3 regions of the Kitasatospora sp. NPDC059795 genome follow, and region 1 is predicted to be linked to each of the others. Evidence: riboswitches for the same ligand, from Rfam matches in the RefSeq annotation. Region 1 holds a riboswitch; each other region holds the start of a gene.
The links. A riboswitch is a leader RNA that binds a small molecule or an ion and turns the genes downstream of it on or off. The one in region 1 is predicted to bind thiamine pyrophosphate.
Positions count from the first base shown of each region.

Region 2: another riboswitch for thiamine pyrophosphate. It lies ahead of thiO (glycine oxidase ThiO); the one in region 1 lies ahead of ACFV4P_RS20370 (purine-cytosine permease family protein).
Region 3: another riboswitch for thiamine pyrophosphate. It lies ahead of thiC (phosphomethylpyrimidine synthase ThiC); the one in region 1 lies ahead of ACFV4P_RS20370 (purine-cytosine permease family protein).

Region 1 covers NZ_JBHWID010000009.1:221,175-226,099, reverse strand. Annotated here, with positions in the region: gene ACFV4P_RS20375 (trypsin-like peptidase domain-containing protein) at 1-1,063, opposite strand, end outside; TPP riboswitch at 1,304-1,453, shown strand; gene ACFV4P_RS20370 (purine-cytosine permease family protein) at 1,446-2,804, shown strand; gene ACFV4P_RS20365 (glycerophosphodiester phosphodiesterase) at 2,964-3,770, shown strand; gene ACFV4P_RS20360 (ATP-binding protein) at 4,020-4,547, shown strand; gene ACFV4P_RS20355 (DUF5926 family protein) at 4,613-4,925, shown strand, end outside.
Region 2 covers NZ_JBHWID010000004.1:401,405-406,329, reverse strand. Annotated here, with positions in the region: gene ACFV4P_RS11390 (NAD(P)/FAD-dependent oxidoreductase) at 1-957, opposite strand, end outside; TPP riboswitch at 1,070-1,183, shown strand; gene thiO (glycine oxidase ThiO) at 1,177-2,322, shown strand; gene thiS (sulfur carrier protein ThiS) at 2,319-2,528, shown strand; gene ACFV4P_RS11375 (thiazole synthase) at 2,530-3,321, shown strand; gene pknB (Stk1 family PASTA domain-containing Ser/Thr kinase) at 3,402-4,925, shown strand, end outside.
Region 3 covers NZ_JBHWID010000013.1:364-5,288, reverse strand. Annotated here, with positions in the region: gene ACFV4P_RS24665 (DUF6585 family protein) at 1-471, opposite strand, end outside; gene ACFV4P_RS24660 (nuclear transport factor 2 family protein) at 612-1,034, shown strand; gene thiC (phosphomethylpyrimidine synthase ThiC) at 1,110-2,891, opposite strand; TPP riboswitch at 2,887-3,020, opposite strand; gene ACFV4P_RS24650 (hypothetical protein) at 3,169-3,369, shown strand; gene ACFV4P_RS24645 (flotillin family protein) at 3,556-4,925, shown strand, end outside.

The DNA of each region.
Region 1 (4,925 bases):
GCAGCGGGACGAGCTTGTCCTTGGGCGGGTTGTCGAGGCGGATGACCGCGACGTCGTAGCCGTCGGCGTGGCCGACCACGGAGGCGCTGTAGGACGAGCCGTCGGAGAACTTGACGCTGAGCTTGCCGCCCTTGGCGGCCGGCGCGACCACGTGGTTGTTGGTCAGGATGTGGCCCTCGGTGTCGAAGACGAATCCGGTGCCGGTGCCGGACTCGCTGGAGCCCGAGGCCTTGATGGTGACGGTGGACGGCAGCGCCTTGGCGGCGATCCCGGCGACCGACTCGGGCGCCCGGTCGAGGTTCTGGTGGGTGTTGCCGACGGCGACGGTGGTGCTGTTGCGGCTGGCGCCGGCGCTGCGGTCGGAGTCCTTGCCGGAGACGGACCCGCCGATCGCGCCGCCGACCAGGCCGGCCACCAGGGCGACCGCCGCGACCAGCGCGACCAGCCCGCCGCGCTTGCCCTTGCCGGAGCCGCCGCCCGGGGCGGACTGCGGGCCGCCCCACGGCGAGCCCGGTTCACCCGGCCCGCCGACACCGCCCGGTCCGCCGGACGGGTGGCCCCAGCCGCCGACCGGGTGACCGGCCCCGAACGGGTGCTGCGAGGCGTCGCCGGGGACGCCCGGCGCGGGCGGCCCGTTCTGGGCGAGCGGCGGCACGGTCGGGACGGTGGCGGTCGGCGCGTAGGGCGAGGCCTGCTCGGCGACGTTGCCGTACGGGTTCTGGAACGGCGGCGGGGTGTCCGCAGGAACCGGGGCGGGAGCGGCGACGCTGCCGTACGGGTTCTGGAACGGCGTCGGCTGGTCCGCCGGAACCGGGGCCGCGGCCGGCGGCGCCGGGACCTTCCCCAACTGCATGGTCCCGTCGCTCACCGGCGGAGCCACCGGAGCCGGAGCGACCGAAGCCGGAGCCGGGGCAGCCGGGGCCGCCGGCAGCACCGGCGGCGGCGCGTCGAGGTAGGCGGGAGCGGACGCGGGCGTCCCGGAGGTGGCGGCGGCCGCCTCGGTGCCGGGGCCTTCGGGGGCCTTCTCCGGCGGGGTGGTACCACTCGCGTGCTCGGTGCTCACGGACGACCTCCATCGCTGACAGAACCTTGGGCGGTGGTCGTCGCGCGGTCGGCGCGGCCACAGCCTCGGGGCACAGTTTTTCCTATGCCGGATTCGGACACCGTAAGCGGGCCCCTGAAGAAATCATGAGAAGCCTTAGGCCTCGCTGACATGGACATCAGTGGTCCCGCGATGCGGACGCCGTTCCCCCCGGCCTTGGCGTTCCCCAACTCGGAGGCTAGCCTGTCGCTCCTGTAAACCGAAGAGAGTCGCGGGAGCTTGGACCAGCCAGGCTGAGAGTGCGCCGGAACGACCGTAGGGCATGGCGGGGACGCCGCCCGGGTCGAGGGGGCGCAGACCGCCGGAACCTGTCCGGGTAATGCCGGCGTAGGGAGTATCGGCCATGACGGCTGTTCCGTCTGCCCCAATTTCCGATCTTGAGACGGCCGCGCGGGCCGAGGCCCCGCTGACCCTCGACACGGCGCCGCCGCGCACCCTGGACTTCCGGGCGCTGTTCGCGCTGTGGGCGAACCTCGGGGTGAGCCTGATCGGCTTCACCAGCGCCGCGACGGTGCTGGGCAAGCAGGGCCACGAACTCGGCTTCACCGCGGCGGTGACGGCGATCGTCGCGGGCACCGCGATCGGCACCGCGATGCTCGCGGTGGCGGCGCTGGTGGGCGCGCGCACGGGCGCCCCGGCGATGGCGGTGCTGCGCGGCCTGTTCGGCACCAGGCTGTCGTACGTCCCGACGGTGCTGAACATCCTGCAGTGCGTCGGCTGGGGCGTGTACGAGCTGACGGTGATCGCCTGGGGCGCCCAGACGGTGGCCGGCACCGAGGGCTGGCGCTGGCTGTTCGTGCTGCTGGCGGGCGTGCTGACGACGGTGCTGACGATCTGGCCGCTGGGCGCGATCGCGGTGCTGCGCAAGTACGTGGCCGTCGCGGTCGGCGTGGCGATGGTCTACTTCACGGTGCAGTTCGCCCGGCAGGGCTTCCCGGACCCGGGCGCGGGCAACTGGGACGGCTTCCTGTCGGCGACGGACGCGGTGATCGCGGTGTCGATCTCGTTCGTCCCGCTGGCCGCCGACTACACCCGGCACGCGCGCACCTCGGCGAGCGCGTTCTGGGGGACGTTCTCCGGCTACACGGTCGCCCAGGTGTGGTGCTACGTACTGGGCGTGGTGGCGCTGCTGCAGTCCGGCGGCGACCCGGACAAGATCCTCGGCTCGTTCACCGGCGTGGCCGCGGGCTGGGCGTTCCTGCTGGTGCTGGTGCTGCGCGAGTCCGACCAGTCGTTCGCGAACGTGTACTCGACCGCGATGTCGATCCACAACCTGTGGCCGAAGGTGGACCGGCGGGTGCTGACCGGCGGCATCGGCGTGCTGGTGACGGTGCTGGCGCTGCAGATCAAGGAGTTCACCGAGTCGTACTACGCGTTCCTCGGCCTGATCGGGTCGGTGTTCGTGCCGCTGTTCGCGGTGCTCGCGGTGGACTACTTCCTCGGCGCGGGCCGCCGCGGCTGGAACCTGACCCAGGACGCCCCCGCCCGCTGGGTGATGCTGCTGCCGTGGGCGCTGGGCTTCGCGGTCTACCAGTTCCTGGCGCCGACCGCGGTGGCCGGCTGGTGGACCGACCTGTGGGCGAAGGCCCAGGAGGCGGTGCACTTCACTCCGCAGGCGTGGAGCTCGGCCTCGCTGCTCTCGTTCCTGGTGGCGGCGCTGGCGACCGGCGCGGTGGCGACCGTGGAACGCCGCCGGGCCTGACCCGCGCCGTGCAGCACCGCCGGGCCCGGCCCCAGCACTGCCGGGCCCGACCCGAGCGCCACGGGCCTGACCCGGCGTCAACCCGGAGCTGTTCACCGGGGCGTTGCCGTGCCGGAAGCAACCCGCCGTCCGGTGCCGCGTAGGGTGGTTGACGTGAACATCCAGCACAGCAGCTCGGCTCCGCTCCCCGAGCCGATCGACCGCTCGGCAGTCAAGGTGATCGCCCACCGCGGGTCCTCCGCGGCCCTCCCGGAGCACACCGAGGAGGCGTACCGACGGGCGCTGGAGGAGGGCGCGGACGGGCTGGAGTGCGACGTCCGGGTCACCGCCGACGGGCAGTTGGTGTGCGTCCACGACCGCACGGTGCGCCGCACCTCGAACGGGCAGGGCGTGGTGTCGACGATGACGCTGGCCCAGCTGTCCGAGCTGGACTTCGGCTCCTGGAAGCACCCGGAGCGACCGCAGCGCAGCTCGGTGCTGACCCTGGAGCGCCTGCTGGAGCTGGTCGCGGACTCCGGGCGCCGGGTCGAGCTGGCCATCGAGACCAAGCACCCGGTCCGGTACGCGGGCCGGGTGGAGTCCGAACTGCTGCGGATGCTGGACCGGTTCGGCCTGCTGCCGGCCACGCCGGAGGAGTCGACGGTGCGGGTGATGAGCTTCTCGGAGCTGGCCCTGCACCGGGTCCGCAAGGCCGCCCCGACGCTGCCCCTGGTGTACCTGTGGGAGCGCCCGGTGCCGATACTGGGCCGGATCGAGGCGCTGCCGGGCGGCGCGTCGATCGCCGGCCCGGGCATCTCGCTGGTGCGCCGCGACCCGGACCGGATCCGGGCGCTGCGCCGGGCCGGCCACCGGGTGCACGTGTGGACGGTGGACCGCCCCGAGGACGTCGAACTCTGCCTGGAACTGGGCGTGGAGGCGCTGATCACCAACCGACCGGCCGACGTCCTGGCCCAGTTGGGCCGCTGAGGCGCAGCCGCCGGGACTCCGCACGTGCGCCCATTGACATGACGGGAAATACCGAACGGGGTATTTCCCGTTGGCCTTTCGGACAACCCGCCGGACGCGACAGAAGGTGAGACGCACCTCACCTTTTGCCCATCTGCCGTGCGGATCTCGTTAATACCGCGATCGGATCGTCGAACGCCCGTTTCCGAGGCATTAACGGCGGGCATCCATCCCTCGGCAGAAGCTGAAGGAGGTCCGGGGGTGGCGTTGATGGTGGCGCGCGCTGTGCCAGTTCAGGCCGGGTCGACCTCATCGGCCATGGCAGTTCCGCACGGTCCGGCCAGTGTCTCGACCGCGCGGCGGAGGCTGCGCAGCGATCTCGGTGATCGCTCGATACCGGATGCGGTGATTGACGACGCGGTGTTGATCCTCTCCGAACTGCTCAGCAATTCCTGTCGTCATGCCAGACCGCTGCCGGCCGATGATCCCGCCGCGGCCGACAGTTCCGCCGGCCGCCGCCCGCGCCCCGATGAGGACGCGGAGATCGGTACGGTGCTGGTGAGTTGGCGGATGCGCGGGGACGGTCTGCTGACCCTGGAGGTGACGGACGGCGGGGCGACCACCCGGCCGGTGCCGGCCAGCCCGTCGGTGTCGGCGCACGGCGGCCGGGGGCTGAGCATCGTCGGCAAGCTGGCGAAGGACTGGGGGGTGCGGCACGCGCCCGGTCAGGTGACGGTGTGGGCGGAGCTGCCCGCGTTCGAGCAGGTGGTGGGCGGCGGCCAGCGGCGCAGCGCCTGAACGGGGGGCCGCGGGCGAAGTAGGCTGCCCGGTGCAAAGTCCGACGTCCCCGGGAGAGCCGCACCATGGCCAAGAAGGCCGCGAAGAAGCAGCCCAGCCAGTCCACCGTCGTCGAGGGCGAGATCCCGGTCGTCGGAGCGCGCGAGGCGTGCCCGTGCGGCTCGGGCCGCCGGTACAAGGCCTGCCACGGCCGTACCGCGGCGCACGCGGTCCAGGAGCTGGTGCACCGGCCGTTCGAGGGCCTGCCGGGCGAGGCGGACTGGGTGGCGCTGCGCGAGCTGGTGCCGGCCGCCACCGTGCCGCTGACGCTGGCCGCCGGAGTGGCCGAGGAGGCCGTCGGCGACGTCCCGTCGGTGACGCTGGCGACGGTGCTGCCGC
Region 2 (4,925 bases), on a different contig from region 1:
CAGGTGGTCGGCCCCGGCGTGCCGGCCCGCGTACTGCACCATGCGGTCGAACTGCTCGGACCAGAAGTACGGGACGGGGTCGTAGGGCGCGTCCAGGGTGCCGAGCACGGACGCGGCGACCGTGCCGCCGGAGTGCAGCGCGTGGTCCCAGTGCTGGACGGCCAGCCGGGTGCCGAACCGGGCGGACGGGTAGGAGACGCAGTCGCCGGCCGCCCAGACGCCGGGCAGCACGGTACGCAGCCGGTCGTCGACCGGGACGGTGCCGTCGGGGTCGAGGGCGAGCGGGCTGTCGGCGAGCCAGCCGGTGGCGGGGCGGGCGCCGATGCCGACCACCACCTCGTCCGCGGGCAGGTGGGTGCCGTCGGCGAGCAGCACCCCGCCGTCGGCGGCCCCGGCGACGCCGACGCCGCAGCGCAGTTCGACGCCCGCGGCGGCGTACCACTCGGCCATCAGCGCGCCGAGTTCGGCGGGCAGCGCCCCGGCGAGCGGGGTGGCGGCGGCCTCCACCACGGTGACGTGGCAGCCGAGGGCGCGGGCGACGGTGGCGGTCTCGGCGCCGATCCAGCCCGCGCCGACCAGCACGATCCGCCTGCCGGGGGTGAGTGCGGCGCGCAGCGCGTGCGCGTCGTCGACGGTGCGCAGGGTGCGGGCGCCGGGCAGGCCGGGGAGGGTGCGCGGGTCGGCGCCGGTGGCGATCACCAGGGCGCTGTACGGGAGTTCGCCGCCATCCGTGTGCAGCACGCCGGCGGTCAGGCCGGTGGCGCGGCGGCCGGTGAGCAGTTCGACGCCGAGGTCGGCCCAGTCGAGTTCGAAGGCGGTGGCGTCGGCCTTGCCGAGCAGGACGTCCTTGGACAGCGGCGGCCGGTCGTACGGCAGGTGGAGTTCCTCGCCGACCAGGGTGATCGCGCCCTGCCAGCCTCCCTGCCGCAGGTTCAGGGCGGCCTGTGCGCCCGCCATGCCCGCCCCGACCACGACGACCCGGTCCGTTGCCCTCAGCTCAGCCACGGCCCCACCCTAACCGCCCGCATGCCCCTGTGGGCGGGGGTCGGCCCGGCGTTAAAGTGGAGGCACTGACTATCACGGGAGCCCGGCGCACCGGGCTGAGAGGCGGGCTGTGGCGGCCCGCGACCGTCCGAACCTGATCCGGGTCATGCCGGCGAAGGGAGAAGAGGCGTGGTGGCACATTCCGACGTGCTGGTGATCGGCGGGGGCATCATCGGCCTCGGCGTCGCCTGGCGCACCGCGCAACGCGGGCTGCGCGTCGCGGTGGTGGACCCGTCGCCGGGCGGCGGCGCGGCCCGGGTGGCCGCGGGGATGCTCGCGCCGGTCACCGAACTCCAGTACGGCGAGGAGCCGTTGCTGCGCCTGGGCATGGCGTCCAACGAGCGCTACGGCGCGTTCGCCGCCGAGCTGACCGAACTCACCGGCCTGGACACCGGCTACCGCCGCACCGGCACGCTGGCCGTCGCGCTGGACTCCGACGACCGCGAGGAACTGCGCGAACTGCACGCCTTCCACGGCCGGTTGGGCCTGGCCTCGGAGTGGCTGACCGGCCGGGAGTGCCGACGGCTGGAGCCGATGCTGGCGCCCGGGGTGCGCGGCGGCCTGCACGTCGCCGAGGACCACCAGGTGGACGGCCGCCGGCTGGCCACCGCGCTGGTCGCGGCGTGCAAGCTGCTGGGCGTCGCCTTCCACCGCACCCAGGCCGCCGAACTGTTGATCGACGGCGAACGTGCCACCGGCGTACGGCTGTTGACCGGCGAGCACCTGACGGCCGGCCGGACGGTGCTGGCGGCGGGCTCCCGCTCCCACCTGCTGCCGGGCCTGCCGGACGGGGTGCTGCCGGCGATCCGCCCGGTCAAGGGGCAGGTGCTCCGGCTGCGCATCCCCGAGCTGTACGCGCCGTTCCTGTCCCGCAACGTGCGCGCCGTGGTGCGCGGCCGGCACCTGTACCTGGTGCCGCGCGCCGACGGCGAGTTGGTGATCGGCGCGACCACCGAGGAGATGGGGCACGACACCACCGTCACCGCGGGCGGCGTCTACGAGCTGCTCCGCGACGCGCACGAACTCGTCCCCGGCATCACCGAGTTGCCGCTGGTGGAGACCAACGCGGGCCTGCGGCCCGGCTCCCCCGACAACGCGCCGCTGCTCGGCCCGACCGCGCTGGACGGCCTGGCCGCCGCCACCGGGCACCACCGCAACGGCGTGCTGCTCACCCCGGTCACCGCCGACCTGCTCGCCGACTACCTGGCCACCGGCGAACTCCCCGCGCTGGCCGCCGACTTCACCCCCGACCGCTTCCGCACCGAGGTGCCCGCATGAACACCGTCGCCCTGACCGTCAACGGCGAACCCCGCACACTGCCCGAGGCCACCACCCTGGACGTGGTGGTCGCCGAGGTCTCCGCCGCCAACACCGGCGTCGCCGCCGCCGTCAACGAGGCCGTGGTGCCGCGCAGTTCGTGGGCCGACACGGCGCTGCGGGCGGGCGACCGGGTGGAGATCCTCACCGCCGTGCAGGGAGGCTGAGATGGCCGACGACCTGCTCACCATCGGTGACACGACCTTCACCTCCCGCCTGATCATGGGCACCGGCGGCGCGCCCAGCCTGGAGGTGCTGGAGCAGGCGCTGCGCGTCTCCGGCACCGAGCTGACCACGGTCGCGATGCGTCGGGTCAACACCGCCACCCAGGGCTCGGTGCTGGAGGTGCTGGCCCGCAACGGCATCCGGATCCTGCCGAACACGGCCGGCTGCTACACCGCCGGCGAGGCCGTGCTGACCGCCCGGCTGGCCCGCGAGGCGCTCGGCACGAACTGGGTGAAGCTGGAGGTCATCGCCGACGAGCGCACCCTGCTGCCCGACCCGATCGAACTCCTGGACGCCGCCGAGACCCTGGTCGACGACGGCTTCACGGTGCTGCCGTACACCAACGACGACCCGGTGCTGGCCCGCAAGCTGGAGGACGTCGGCTGCGCGGCGATCATGCCGCTGGGCTCGCCGATCGGCTCCGGCCTGGGCATCCGCAATCCGCACAACTTCCAGCTGATCGTGGAGTCCGCGAACGTCCCGGTGGTCCTCGACGCGGGCGCCGGCACCGCCAGCGACGTCGCCCTGGCGATGGAGCTCGGCTGCTCCGCCGTCATGCTGGCCTCGGCCGTGACCCGCGCCCAGGACCCGGTGCTGATGGCCGACGCGATGCGCCGCGCCGTCGAGGCCGGCCGCCTCGCCCACCGGGCCGGCCGCATCCCGCGCCGCTACTACGCCGAGGCGTCCTCCCCGACCACCGGCCTCGCCGACACCCGCGAGCGCCCGGCGTTCTGACGGCACGCGCCCGTTCCGACGGCACGCGCCCGGCAGGTGGTCCAGCCCTGCCGGGCGCTGACTAGACTCCTCGGGTGGACATGACGCTGAACGACCCCTTGATCGGTGCGCTGCTCGACGGGCGCTACCGGGTCGAGCAGCGGATCGCCGTCGGCGGCATGGCGACGGTCTACCGCGGCACCGACACCCGCCTCGACCGGACCGTCGCGCTGAAGGTGATGCACCCTTCGCTGGCGGGCGACGCCGACTTCACGGCGCGGTTCATCCGCGAGGCGAAGGCGGTGGCCCGGCTCGCGCACCCCAACGTGGTCAACGTGCTGGACCAGGGCGCGGATCCGCGCGCGGTGTTCATGGCGATGGAGTACGTCCCCGGCCGCACCCTGCGCGACCTGCTGCGCGACCGCGGCGCGCTCTCGGTGCGGGCCGCGCTGGACGTCCTGGAGCCGGTGCTGGCGGCGCTCGGCGCGGCGCACCGCGCGGGGCTGGTGCACCGGGACGTGAAGCCGGAGAACGTGCTGATCACCGACAACGGCCTGGTGAAGGTCGCGGACTTCGGCCTGGTCCGGATCATGGGCGCCGCCGACCAGAACGCCACCGCCACCACCGAGGCGGGCCAACTGCTGGGCACCGTCTCGTACTTGGCCCCGGAGCAGATCAGCCAGGACGCGCCCACGGACCAGCGGGTGGACGTCTACGCGGCGGGCATCCTGCTGTACGAGATGCTGACCGGCGCCAAGCCGCACACCGGCGAGAACGCCGCCCAGGTGATGTACCGCCACCTGCACGAGGACGTCCCCGCGCCGTCGCGGATCGCCCCCGCCGTGGGCCCGGAGCTGGACGCGCTGGTCGCCGCCGCGACCGCCCGCGACCCGCAGGCCCGCCCGTGGGACGCGGTGGAGCTGCTGGCCACGGTGCAGCGGGTGCGCCGGGCGCTGCCGGACGGGCAGTTGGACGCGGAGCCGCCGGCGTCCGGCCGGCCCACCCCGCAGTTCAACCCGGGCGAGGAGACCGCGGTGATCAGCGCCCCGCCGGGCCTGGAACGCACCAGCGTGCTGGACGTCCCGCCGGACCTGCTGCCGCCGGTGCGCCCGGTGAACGAGGACCTCCCCGCGCGCCGCCGCCGCACCGCCCGTCGGCGCAGCGGCACCACCAAGCCGCTGATCTGGTCGGCGGTGGTGCTCGCGGTGGTGCTGCTGGTCGGCGGCGTGACGTACACGCTGTCCAGCGCGGTGTACGCGACGGTGCCGAGCGTGCTGGGCCAGAACCAGCAGCAGGCCGTGACGATCCTGGACAAGCAGGGCCTGCACGGCACGTACACCCAGCAGTTCAGCGAGTCGGTGCAGGCCGGCCAGGTGATCTCCACCGACCCGGGGGTCGGCGCCAAGGTCCGCAAGAGCGACGCGGTGAAGGTGGTCGTCTCGCGCGGCCCGGAGCGGGTGCCGGTACCGGAGTTGACGAACCGCCCGCTGGCCGAGGCCGGCAAGGCGCTGACCGATGCCCGGCTGACGGCGGGCACCACCACCGAGCAGTTCAGCGACACGGTCCCGAAGGGCGCGGTGATCTCCGCCGACCCGGCGCCCGGCACGACGCTGTCCCCGAACTCG
Region 3 (4,925 bases), on a different contig from region 1:
GCCCCAGACCACCGGGTCGGCATAGAAGCCGGTCAGCTCGACCGAGGTGCCGTCCGGCCGGTACAGCGTGTACAGATAGGTGGTGACGGTGTGGAACCCGTTCACGTACCGCCGGGTGATCTGCTGCAGCACCGCCGCGTCGTCCCACCGGAATGCCACCGGCCGGCCGGCCCGGTCGCCCGCCACCACCCCGTGCTCGAAGCAGTGGATGCGCTTCGCGCCCTGCTTCTTGTTCAGGTTCGGGACCTGCGTCAGCCGCCAGATGAAGATCAGCCCGGGCAGCACGAACAGCGCCAGCCCCACCAGGCACATGACGATCAGTCCGGTCATCGCCGCACCGCTCAACCGCTTGGGCCCGAACGAAGCCCGGAGCTCCCCGAGCCCCTCGCTCGCCGCCGGCGCCGCCACCTCGTCGGGAACCTGCTCCGGCACCGGCGGTGCCTGGACGTCCTGCATCCGGATCTCTCTCATCACGAAGAAACCGCAGGTCGTCCCGGCGGCGGCACGGATCGTACTGCCTCCGCCCCGGCCCGCGCGGACCGCACTCCCCCGGGGTGACAAGGTCCGAAACCCGCCAGTGGCGCGGCCCGCGCCCGCCTAGCCTCGCGACCATGCCCCGACACAGCCGCGACATCGTCCAGCACGCCTGGAAGGCCTTCGCCAGCCACGACCCGGAGCGGATCGCCGCCGTCCTCACCGAGGACGCCGAGTGGCTGGCCCCGGCGGGCAACGCGACGGCCGTCGCACTGGACTGCCCGAGCCACCTGATCGGCCGCCGGGCGATCGCCCGCTTCCTCGCCGAGGACTTCCCCCGCCTGTTCGTCCGGGACGTCGCCGTCGCCTTCCACGCCGTCCACGCGGACGGCGACCGCGTCGTCGTCGAGGAGACCATGACCGCGACACTCGCCGACGGCAACCACTACGCCAACGACTACTGCCTGGTCTTCGAACTCCGCGACGGCCTGATCCACCGCGTCCGCGAGTACATGGACACCGCCCGCGGCCACCGCGCGATCTTCGGCGACCGGCCCTGACCGCCGACCCCGCCCCGCACTGCACTGCACTGCGGCCGGACTGCGGCCGGGCCGGGGCGGGGTCAGCGGGACGCGTCAGTCGACCAGCGGCAGGTAGACCTTGCTGCCGTGGGCCGCGAACTCGGCGGACTTCTCGGCCATCCCTGCCTCGACGGTGGCGGCGAGGTCGGCGCCGTGTTCGTCGCGGATCTGCTGACTGATCTTCATGGAGCAGAACTTGGGGCCGCACATGGAGCAGAAGTGCGCGGTCTTGGCGGGTTCGGCGGGGAGGGTCTCGTCGTGGAAGGCGCGGGCGGTCTCCGGGTCGAGGGCCAGGTTGAACTGGTCCTCCCAGCGGAACTCGAAGCGGGCGTCGGAGAGTGCGTCGTCCCAGGCCTGCGCGCCGGGGTGGCCCTTGGCGAGGTCGGCGGCGTGGGCGGCGATCTTGTAGGTGATGACGCCGGTCTTCACGTCGTCGCGGTTCGGCAGCCCCAGGTGTTCCTTGGGGGTGACGTAGCAGAGCATCGCGGTGCCCCACCAGGCGATCATCGCGGCGCCGATGCCGGAGGTGATGTGGTCGTAGCCGGGCGCGACGTCGGTGGTGAGCGGGCCGAGCGTGTAGAACGGGGCCTCGTCGCAGATCTCCTTCTGCAGGTCCATGTTCTCGCGGATCTTGTGCATCGGGACGTGCCCGGGGCCCTCGATCATCACCTGGACGTCCTTGGCGCGGGCGATCCGCCCGAGCTCGCCGAGGGTGGTGAGTTCGGCGAACTGCGCCTCGTCGTTGGCGTCGGCGATGGAGCCGGGCCGCAGGCCGTCGCCGAGCGAGAAGGTGACGTCGTAGGCGCGCAGCAGGTCGCAGAGTTCCTCGAAGTGCGTGTAGAGGAAGTTCTCCTGATGGTGCGCCAGGCACCAGGCCGCCATGATGGAGCCGCCGCGCGAGACGATGCCGGTCTTGCGGCGGGCGGTGAGCGGCACGTACCGGAGCAGCACGCCGGCGTGCACGGTCATGTAGTCGACGCCCTGCTCGCACTGTTCGACGACGGTGTCCCGGTAGACCTCCCAGCTGAGGTCCTCGGCCCGGCCGTCGACCTTCTCCAGCGCCTGGTAGAGCGGGACGGTGCCGATCGGGACGGGGGAGTTGCGCAGGATCCACTCGCGGGTGGTGTGGATGTTGCGGCCGGTGGAGAGGTCCATGACGGTGTCGGCGCCCCAGCGGGTGGCCCAGGTCATCTTCTCCACCTCCTCCTCGATGGAGGAGGTGACGGCGGAGTTGCCGATGTTGGCGTTGATCTTCACCAGGAAGTCGGTGCCGATGATGGCCGGTTCGCTCTCGGGGTGGTTCACGTTGACCGGGATGACGGCCCGTCCGCGCGCCACCTGCTCGCGCACGAACTCCGGCTCCAGGCCTTCCCGGAGCGCCACGAACTCCATCTCGGGCGTGATCAACCCCTGCTTGGCGTACCCGAGTTGGGTAACGGCGAGGCCGTCCCTGGCGCGCAGCGGGCGGCGCGGGCGGCCGGGGAAGACGGCGTCCAGGTTGCGCAGGTCGCCGCCGCGGGGCGCGGTGTGCTTGATGCCGTCGTCCTCGGGCCGGGCCTCGCGGCCCTCGTACTCCTCGACGTCGCCGCGTTGGCGGATCCAGGCGTCGCGCAGGGCGGGCAGTCCGCGTCGGACGTCGGTGGCGTGATCGGGATCGGTGTACGGGCCGGAGGTGTCGTACAGCGGGACGGTGCGGCCGTCGGTCAGTTCGACCTCGCGGTAGGGGACCCGCAGGTCGGGGCGGCTGCCCTGGCGGTAGGCCTTGTGCCAGGCGGGGGTGGGGTACCCGCCGGCGGCCGAATCGCGGGCAGAGCTGTGCTCGGAAAAAACGGTCATCGGACCTTCAACTCCCTACGCCGGCATTACCCGGTCAGGTTCCTGCGGTCGGCGCAGCAGGTGGTTCGCGGATCCGCGTACCGTCAGCGCCCTCTCAGCCCGGTGCTCCGAGCTCCCGTTCCGCGCAGGCGTCGTCCGCCTGCGTTCGGTTCCTCACCGTAGGGCACGCGGCGGCACCGGTCCAGGGCGCATCGCCGGGCCCGCACCCGCACCGGCGTACAACTCCCGTGCGGGCCGGAACTGTTCACGCCTCGTCGGGAGTGGGAGAATCGTGCAGGTGATCGGACTGATGGGGCGGGTGACGGGGCGGATCGGCGCAGGCCTGGTCGGCGAGGTGATGGTGCACGTCCCGGAGCGGCTGGGCACCGAGGCGTTCCTGGCGTACCTCGCCACTCCGGGTGAGCCGCTGCAGTCGGGCACCATGGTCGTCGTGGTCGAATATCAGCCACCGCGCACCGTCTACGTCGAGCCGCTCTGATCACCTGTCGGACCGTCACAGGTGACCCCGCGCAACGGTTTCGAGACAGTGCGAGTTCCTCCCGGCTCAGCTCTTCCCCCGTGATCCGGAACGGCGGAGAATGCGGCTGCCACCGGCTTCCGCGCCAACCTGCACGGACCGAAGCGCAGTCACGGAACCGGTGTGCTCCGAAGGGGGAGATTGCCGATGCTGATCGGCATCGCGGGCAGCGCCGTCGCAGGCTTCGTTGCCCTGATCGTGCTCTTTAAGTTGATGTGGCGCGTGGCGGAACCCAACGAGGCGTTGGTGATCTCGGGTTCCAAGCACGGCGAGGGTCTGGGCTTCCGTGTGGTGACCGGCCGGGGCACCTTCGTGATCCCGGGCGTCCAGGCGGTGCGCCGGCTGTCGCTGGACCTCAACGAGGCCGCGCTGGACGTGGAGTGTGTGACGTCGCAGGGAATTCCCGTGCACGTCAAGGGGGTTGTGATCTTCAAGGTGGGCGACGACAACGCGTCGATCGCCAACGCCGCCCGGCGGTTCCTGGACCAGCAGAAGATGATGGGCCAGCGCGTGCACAACGTGTTCGCCGGTCACCTGCGGTCCATCGTCGGCGGGCTCACGGTCGAGGACATGATCCGCGACCGCGAGCGGCTCACCGGTGAGACCCGCTCCGCCTCGGGCATCGAGATGGAGAAGCTCGGCCTCATCATCGACTCGCTGCAGATCCAGGAGATCCTGGACCCGACCGGCTACATCACCAACCTGGCCGCGCCGCACGCCGCGGCCGTCCAGCGGGACGCCCGCATCGCCGCCGCCGAGGCGGACCGGCGGGCCACCGAGGCCGAGCAGGAGGCGTTCGCCCGCAAGGCCGAGGCAACGCGCAACTCCGGTATCCAGCAGGCCGGTTACCAGGCCGAGATGGACACCGCCGCGGCCCGCGCGCTGCAGGCCGGCCCGCTCGCGCAGGCCGCCGCCCGGCAGGAGGTCGTGGTCCAGGAGACCAAGGTCGCCGAGCTGGAGGCGCACCGCAAGGAGCAGCAGCTCCAGGCGGACGTCCGCAAGCCCGCCGACGCCCGCGCGTACGAGACCCGCACCAAGGCCGAGGCCGACCGCGACGCGCGGATCTCCGCCGCCGAGGCGCTGTCCCGGGAGACCGACCTGAAGACCGCCGCCGAGGCGAACCGGGTCAAGGTCGCCGCCGCCGCGGAGGCCGAGGCCACCCGGGCGCGCGGTCTGGCCGCGGCCGAGGCCACCCGGGCCACCGGTGAGGCGCAGGCCGCCGCCGAGGCCGCGAAGGGCCTGGCCGAGGCGGAGGCGTCCCGGGCCAAGGGTCTCGCCGAGGCCGAGGCCACCCGGGCCCAGGGCCTGGCCGAGGCCGAGGGCATCAAGGCCCGCGCCGCGGCGCTGGCCGAGAACCAGGAGGCGGTGGTCGCCCAGCAGCTCGCCGAGAACTGGCCGGCGATCGTCCGGGCCGGCGCGGACGCGTTCGGCAACGTCGAGCACATGGTGCTGCTGAACGGCGCCGAGGGCATGTCCGAGATGTTCGCCAAGGCGCTCACCATGGGCGGCACCGGCCT